Actinokineospora alba: one gene and its partner. Each later gene encodes a partner of the first gene's protein in a complex. Links are inferred from orthologs where the notes say so. Each region holds a gene or a part of one and is shown on either strand. Other genes may lie near its edges.

Region 1 (3,283 bases):
GCGACGTCGTCGAACACAGCGGGGTCTCGCGGGGGTCGATCTACCACCACTTCCCAGGCGGCAAGGAGGAACTCGCCCTCGCGGCCACCGAGCGTGGCGGCGACTTCATCGGGAACCTGCTGGAGCGGCTGCTGGCCGACGTCGACGGCGATCGCGCGATCGCCGCGTTCGTCGACTACTGGACCTCGGCCCTGACCAAGGCCGACTTCGTCGACGGCTGCCCGATCGGCGCGGCCGCTCTCTCCTCCGACGAGACGGCGTCGGCCCGCGACGCGGCGGGTCGCGCGTTCGCGCGATGGGAGACGCTCCTGGCCGACGCGATAGCCCGCCGCGGCGTCCCGACCGCCCGCGCGGCGTCGCTGGCCACGTTGGCGATCGCGAGCATCGAGGGGGCGCTGCTGATGTGCCGGGCGCGACGCGACACGGAGCCCCTGACCAGGGTGGGCACCGAGCTGAGGGCCCTGCTCAGTCCGTCCGACTGAGATTGTCGGTGGGGCCGCGTACTGTCGGGTTGTGGCTTTTCCGACCGAGCACCCAGTCCTCGCGCACTCCGAACACCGACCCGTCGGCGACATCCCCCGTGCCGACGGGAAGTTCCGCATGGTCGCGGATTACCAGCCCGCGGGCGACCAGCCCGCCGCCATCGAGGAGCTGGAGAAGCGGATCAAGGCGGGCGAGCAGGACATCGTGCTGCTCGGCGCCACCGGCACCGGCAAGTCGGCGACGGCCGCCTGGCTCATCGAGCGGGTGCAGCGGCCGACGCTGGTGATGGCGCCGAACAAGACACTCGCCGCCCAGTTGGCCAACGAGCTGCGCGAGTTCTTCCCGGACAACGCGGTCGAGTACTTCGTCAGCTACTACGACTACTACCAGCCCGAGGCGTACATCCCGCAGACGGACACCTACATCGAGAAGGACTCGTCGGTCAACGACGACGTCGAGCGGCTGCGCCACTCCGCGACGATGAGCCTGCTCTCGCGGCGCGACGTCATCGTGGTCGCCTCGGTGTCCTGCATCTACGGCCTCGGCACTCCGCAGTCCTACCTCGACCGCTCGGTCGGGCTCAACGTCGGCGGCGAGGTCGAGCGCGATGTGCTGCTCCGCGCGCTGGTCGACATCCAGTACGCCCGCAACGACATCGCCTTCGCCCGCGGCACGTTCCGCGTGCGCGGCGACACGGTGGAGATCATCCCGGCGTACGAGGAGCTGGCGATCCGCGTCGAGTTCTTCGGCGACGAGATCGACAAGCTCTACTATCTGCACCCGCTGACCGGCGACATCGTCCGCGAGGTCGACGAACTGCGGATCTTCCCCGCCACCCACTACGTCGCGGGCCCCGAGCGCATGGAACGCGCGATCGGCGCCATCGAGGCGGAGCTGGAGGAGCGCCTCGCGACCCTGGAGCGCCAGGGCAAGCTGCTGGAGGCGCAGCGGCTGCGGATGCGCACGGCGTACGACGTCGAGATGATGCGCCAGGTCGGGTTCTGCTCCGGCATCGAGAACTACTCCCGGCACATCGACGGCCGCGGCGCGGGCACCGCCCCCGCGACCCTGATCGACTACTTCCCCGACGACTTCCTGCTGGTCATCGACGAGTCCCATGTGACCGTGCCGCAGATCGGCGGCATGTACGAGGGCGACATGTCCCGCAAGCGCAACCTGGTCGAGCACGGCTTCCGGCTGCCCAGCGCCGTCGACAACCGGCCGCTGACCTGGGAGGAGTTCGCCGAGCGGATCGGGCAGACGGTGTATCTCTCGGCCACCCCCGGCCCGTACGAGATGGGCCAGGCGGGCGGCGAGTTCGTCGAGCAGGTCATCCGCCCGACCGGCCTGATCGACCCCGAGGTCATCATCAAGCCGACCGAGGGGCAGATCGACGACCTGGTCCACGAGATCCGCGAACGCGCCGAGCGCGACGAGCGGGTGCTGGTGACCACGCTGACCAAGAAGATGTCCGAGGACCTCACGGACTACCTGCTGGAACTGGGCATCCGGGTGCGCTACCTGCACTCCGAGGTCGACACCCTGCGCCGCATCGAGCTGCTCCGGCAGCTCAGGCTCGGCGACTACGACGTCCTGGTCGGCATCAACCTGCTGCGTGAGGGCCTCGACCTCCCGGAGGTCTCGCTGGTCGCGATCCTCGACGCGGACAAGGAAGGCTTCCTCCGCAGCGGAACCTCGCTGATCCAGACCATCGGCCGCGCCGCCCGAAACGTCTCCGGCCAGGTCCACATGTATGCCGACCGGATCACCGACTCGATGCAGCACGCCATCGACGAGACGAACCGCAGGCGCGCCAAGCAGATCGCGTACAACACCGAGCGCGGCCTCGACCCGCAGCCGCTCCGCAAGAAGATCAACGACATCCTCGACCGCGTCCTCAACGAGGCCACCGACGACGACTCGGTTCCCGTGGGCGGCTCGGGCCGCAACACCTCTCGCGGCAAGCGGGCGGCGGGGGAGCCCGGCAACGCCCGAAGCGCCGGGATCGTCGGCGGTAAGGACGTCAAGTCCATGCCGCGCGCGGAACTGGCGGACTTGGTGCAGCAGCTGACAGACCAGATGATGAACGCGGCCCGCGACCTCCAGTTCGAACTGGCGGCCCGCCTGCGCGACGAGATCCACGACCTGAAGCGCGAACTGCGGGGGATGGACGCGGCCGGGATCAAGTAGCCAACGGTCCGCCCGGCGAGATGGCGTCGGGATCGCGGTGACCTGGCCGCCGGCATCAGTGCGGGAATAGGTCTGCCCCACCTCTTGTTTGAGAGTTCAACTACTAACAGGGGAGTGGGGCAATGGGTCACGAGATCCTGGGCACGCGGCAGGAGCCGACGTTCGGGCTGGACACCTTCGGCGACCTGGAGATCGGCGCCGACGGTGAGCTGGTGAGCCAGGCGGAGGCGATCCGACAGGTGGTGGCCGAGGGAGTGCTGGCCGACCAGGTCGGTGTGAACTATTTCGGCGTCGGCGAGCACCACCGGGCCGAGATGGCGGTGTCCTCACCCGACGTCGTGCTGGCCGCGATCGCGGGCCAGACCGAACGCATCCGGCTCGGCACCGGCGTGACCGTGCTGAGCTCGGACGACCCGGTCCGGGTCTACGAGCGGTTCGCCACGCTGGACGCCGTGTCCCGTGGCCGCGCGGAGGTCACGTTGGGCCGCGGGTCGTTCACCGAGTCGTTCCCGCTGTTCGGGCACTCGCTGGCCGACTACGACGTCCTGTTCGCCGAGAAGCTCGACCTGTTCACCCACCTGCAGGACGAGAAGCCGGTCACCTGGAGCGG
Region 2 (3,364 bases), 3.7 Mb from region 1 along the record:
TCACGGTCTACGGCCACGTCAACGACTACGTGGTGCGCGAGGGCCAGCGGGTCAAGGCCGGTCAGCTGATCGCCCACATGGGCAACCGTGGCCAGTCCACCGGTCCGCACCTGCACTTCGAGGTCTGGGACGCCAGCGGTCGCAAGATGAACCCGCTGCCCTGGCTGACCGCGCGCGGCATCAGCCTCTGAGTCTCGGAGACCTCCCCAAGGTCTTCGAGAAGCGTCACCGCTTGAGCATCACCCCGCCCTCCGGGTCGGCCCGCACGAAATAGGCGCTCGCGACGCGCCACACCGTGCACAGGGAGCCACTGCGCCCAGGCGCCGGAAGGTGGGCCCGCCCGCACCCCGCACAGCGGGTGCGGGCCCCCGAGGGCCGATGGAGCCCCAGCACACTCCGCCACGCCGCCGTGAGCCTGCGCAGCTCGGTGCTGACAACCGCCTGCTGCCCGGCCGCGAGGCGGTCGACCGCGTCGAGGTAGCGGCCCACCGCCTCGGCGAGGAGCCGGTGCAGCAGCTCGTCCATTCCCTGTTCCCCCCTGCTTGCGTCATGGGGATAGTGAACCGCAGGGGACCGACAATTTTCGAACATCAGTTCGAACGTGACACCATCGAGTGACCGAGTGGGCCGCTGAGGCTTAGAGCTTCACCAAGGGGACGCTGCCGATCAGCATCAGGCGGATCGTTCCGGCGGTGCCGAAGTCGATCGTGGCCGTCGCGCGCGGGCCGGTGCCGTCGGTGGCGACGACAGTGCCCAGGCCGTACTTGTCGTGGTTGACCCGGTCGCCCACGTCCAGCGTCAGCGCCGCGGTGTCCTGCCAGCCCTTGGACGGCGCCGGACGCAGCCCGGCGCGGCCCGCTCCGGTGGCCCGAGAGCCCCACGTGGTGGCCCGGCTCGGACTTGAGCGGTCCGGACCCATCCGCCGCCAGTCGATCAAGTCCGCGGGGATCTCGTCGAAGAACCGCGAAGCCGGGTTGGTCATCGGCTGACCCCAGGCCGACCGGACGATCGCGCGGGACAGGTAGAGGCGCTCGCGGGCGCGCGTGATGCCCACGTACGCGAGGCGGCGCTCCTCGGCGAGTTCCGTGGGATCGCTCAACGCGCGCATGTGCGGGAAGATGCCGTCCTCCCAGCCCGTGGAGAACACCACCGGGTATTCCAGGCCCTTGGCCGTGTGCAGGGTCATCAGCGTGACCATGCCGCCGGACTCGTCGTCCGGGTCCGGCACCTGGTCGGCGTCGGCCACCAGGGACACGCGCTCCAGGAAGGCGGCCAGCGAGCCCGCCTCCGGGCCGACCGTGGCGGAGTCGACCGCGTCCGGTGGCGGCTCGTCGGCTGGGGCCTCGGTGAACTCGCGGGCGACCGTCACCAACTCGGTGAGGTTCTCCAGCCGCGAGGCGTCCTGCGGGTCGTCGCTGGCTTCGAGTTCGGCGCGGTACCCGGTCTGGTCGAGGACGGCGTCGAGGATCTCGGCGACGTCCTGGCCGTCGTCGACGAAGCGGCGCAGGCCGTCGATCAGCTCGACGAAGCCCGCGATCGCGCGCTGGGAGCGCGGGTTCAGCAGCGCCACCTTGCCCACGGCGGCGTCGTTCAGCGCGGCGGCGAAGGAGATCCGCTCGCGGTCGGCATGGGTGGAGACGCACGCTTCCGCGCGGTCGCCGATGCCGCGGCGAGGAACGTTGAGGATGCGGCGGAGGCTGACCGTGTCCTCCGGGTTCGCGAGAACCCTCAAGTACGCCAAGGCATCCCGGACTTCGCGCCGCTCGTAGAAGCGGACGCCGCCGACGACCTTGTACGGCAGTCCCATCCGGATGAAGATCTCCTCGAACACCCGGGACTGGTTGTTCGTCCGGTAGAACACGGCCACATCGCAGTTGTTCGCGATGCCCGCGTCGACCAGCTGGTCGATCTCGCGCGCGACGAACGACGCCTCGTCGTGCTCGTTGTCGCCGACGTAGGCGACGATCTTCTCGCCGTCGCCGAGCGCGGTCCACAGGCGCTTGTCGCGCCGGTCCGGGTTGCGCGAGATGACCGCGTTGGCGGCGTTGAGGATGGTCTGCGTGGAGCGGTAGTTCTGCTCCAGCATGACCGTCGTCGCGTTCGGGTAGTCGCGCTCGAACTCGACGATGTTGCGGATGGTGGCGCCGCGGAAGGCGTAGATCGACTGGTCGGCGTCGCCGACGACGCAGAGTTCGGCGGGCGGCAGGCCGTCGGTGCCGCGGCCGACCAGCTCGCGCACCAGCGTGTACTGGGCGTGGTTGGTGTCCTGGTACTCGTCGACAAGGACGTGACGGAAACGCCGGTGGTAGTACTCGGCGACGTCCGGGAAACCCTGCAGCAGCTCGACCGTGCGCATGATCAGGTCGTCGAAGTCCATCGCGTTGGCCTGGCGCAGCCTGCTCTGGTACTCCACATAGACCTCGGCGACGCGGCGCTCCAGGTCGTTGGCCGCGGCGGACGACGCCTGCTCGGGGCCGATCAGCTCGTTCTTGAGGTTCGAGATGTGGATCGACAGCGTGCGCGCCGGGTAGCGCTTCGGGTCGAGGTCGAGGTCGCGCGCGACCAGCGTGATGAGGCGACGCGAGTCGTCGGCGTCGTAGATGGAGAAGCTCGACGTCATCCCCAGCGTCTTGGCCTCGCGGCGCAGCACCCGCACGCACATCGAGTGGAACGTCGACACCCACATCGCGTTGGCCCGCCTGCCGACGAGGTCGGCGACGCGCTCCTTCATCTCGGCCGCGGCCTTGTTCGTGAAGGTGATCGCCATGACCTGGCCGGGATGGACGTTGCGTTCCCCGAGCAGATACGCGATACGCCGGGTCAGCACCCTGGTCTTGCCCGAGCCCGCGCCCGCGACCACGAGCAGCGGGCTGCCGATGTGCTCGACGGCGCGCCGCTGCTGGTCGTTGAGGTCGTCGAGGAGCGCTGCGGAGCCGGACTGGCGGCGGGGCGCGGCGGGCTCGGTGGTGGGGAGGTCGAAGAGTGCTTCCATCGTGCGAGCAACGGTACCGGGGGCCACCGACTAAGACGAAAAGTGCCGATCCCACAGGCCGGACACCAGGTCGACCTCACGGCCACGGTGTGTCACACTCGATCCGTGCAGCGCCACTACGAGTTTTTTTACGGGAACCGGACTCCGGCTCCCGTTGTGGCATAGCACCGAAAACCACCACGAAGCCCCGGAGTCCTCGGACCCCGGGGCTTTGTGCGCTCGGGAGCTGAGAATCTCCGCCAACCGCTGAGGATCACGATGTCCGAGAACACGGTCAAACCCAGCATCGAGCTTCCCGCCCCCGAGGAAGTCGCCGAGCTGCGCAAGGAAATCGACGAGTTGGACCGAGAGATCCTGCGCCTGGTGAAACGC

The links.
Region 2: the proteins of uvrB (region 1) and pcrA are in contact, whole or in part, in a crystal structure (PDB 7EGT), measured with the Thermus thermophilus proteins. The link is inferred for Actinokineospora alba from one-to-one orthologs. Residues at the interface, in WP_096411307.1 of Thermus thermophilus: Glu23, Leu25, Arg26, Asp27, Gly28, Glu29, Arg30, Phe31, Arg55, Glu326, Asp327, Phe328, Glu379, Ser382, Gln383, His398, Gly400, Arg401; in WP_096412145.1 of Thermus thermophilus: His654, Arg656, Phe657, Gln666, Asp668, Glu669, Lys680, Arg681, Leu682, Ser683, Lys685, Tyr686, Ala687.

What each region holds. Positions count from the first base shown.
Region 1 is NZ_SNXU01000001.1:4,709,768-4,713,050, forward strand. What follows is about bases 126-3,093. They hold uvrB (excinuclease ABC subunit UvrB), read left to right. Parts: upstream 126-513; coding sequence 514-2,673; downstream 2,674-3,093. Other genes in these bases: C8E96_RS21740 (TetR/AcrR family transcriptional regulator), read left to right, coding at 126-482; C8E96_RS21750 (LLM class flavin-dependent oxidoreductase), read left to right, coding at 2,796-3,093. Outside these bases: more of C8E96_RS21740, read left to right, coding at 1-125; more of C8E96_RS21750, read left to right, coding at 3,094-3,283. UniProt on the Escherichia coli protein: The UvrABC repair system catalyzes the recognition and processing of DNA lesions. A damage recognition complex composed of 2 UvrA and 2 UvrB subunits scans DNA for abnormalities.
Region 2 is NZ_SNXU01000001.1:960,669-964,032, forward strand. What follows is about bases 316-3,364. They hold pcrA (DNA helicase PcrA), read right to left. Parts: upstream 2,993-3,364; coding sequence 638-2,992; downstream 316-637. Other genes in these bases: C8E96_RS04440 (hypothetical protein), read right to left, coding at 316-525; C8E96_RS04450 (chorismate mutase), read left to right, coding at 3,251-3,364. Outside these bases: C8E96_RS04435 (M23 family metallopeptidase), read left to right, coding at 1-191; more of C8E96_RS04440, read right to left, coding at 226-315. UniProt on the Escherichia coli protein: A helicase with DNA-dependent ATPase activity. Unwinds DNA duplexes with 3'-5' polarity. Translocates on single-stranded DNA with 3'-5' polarity. Initiates unwinding more efficiently from a nicked substrate than double-stranded DNA.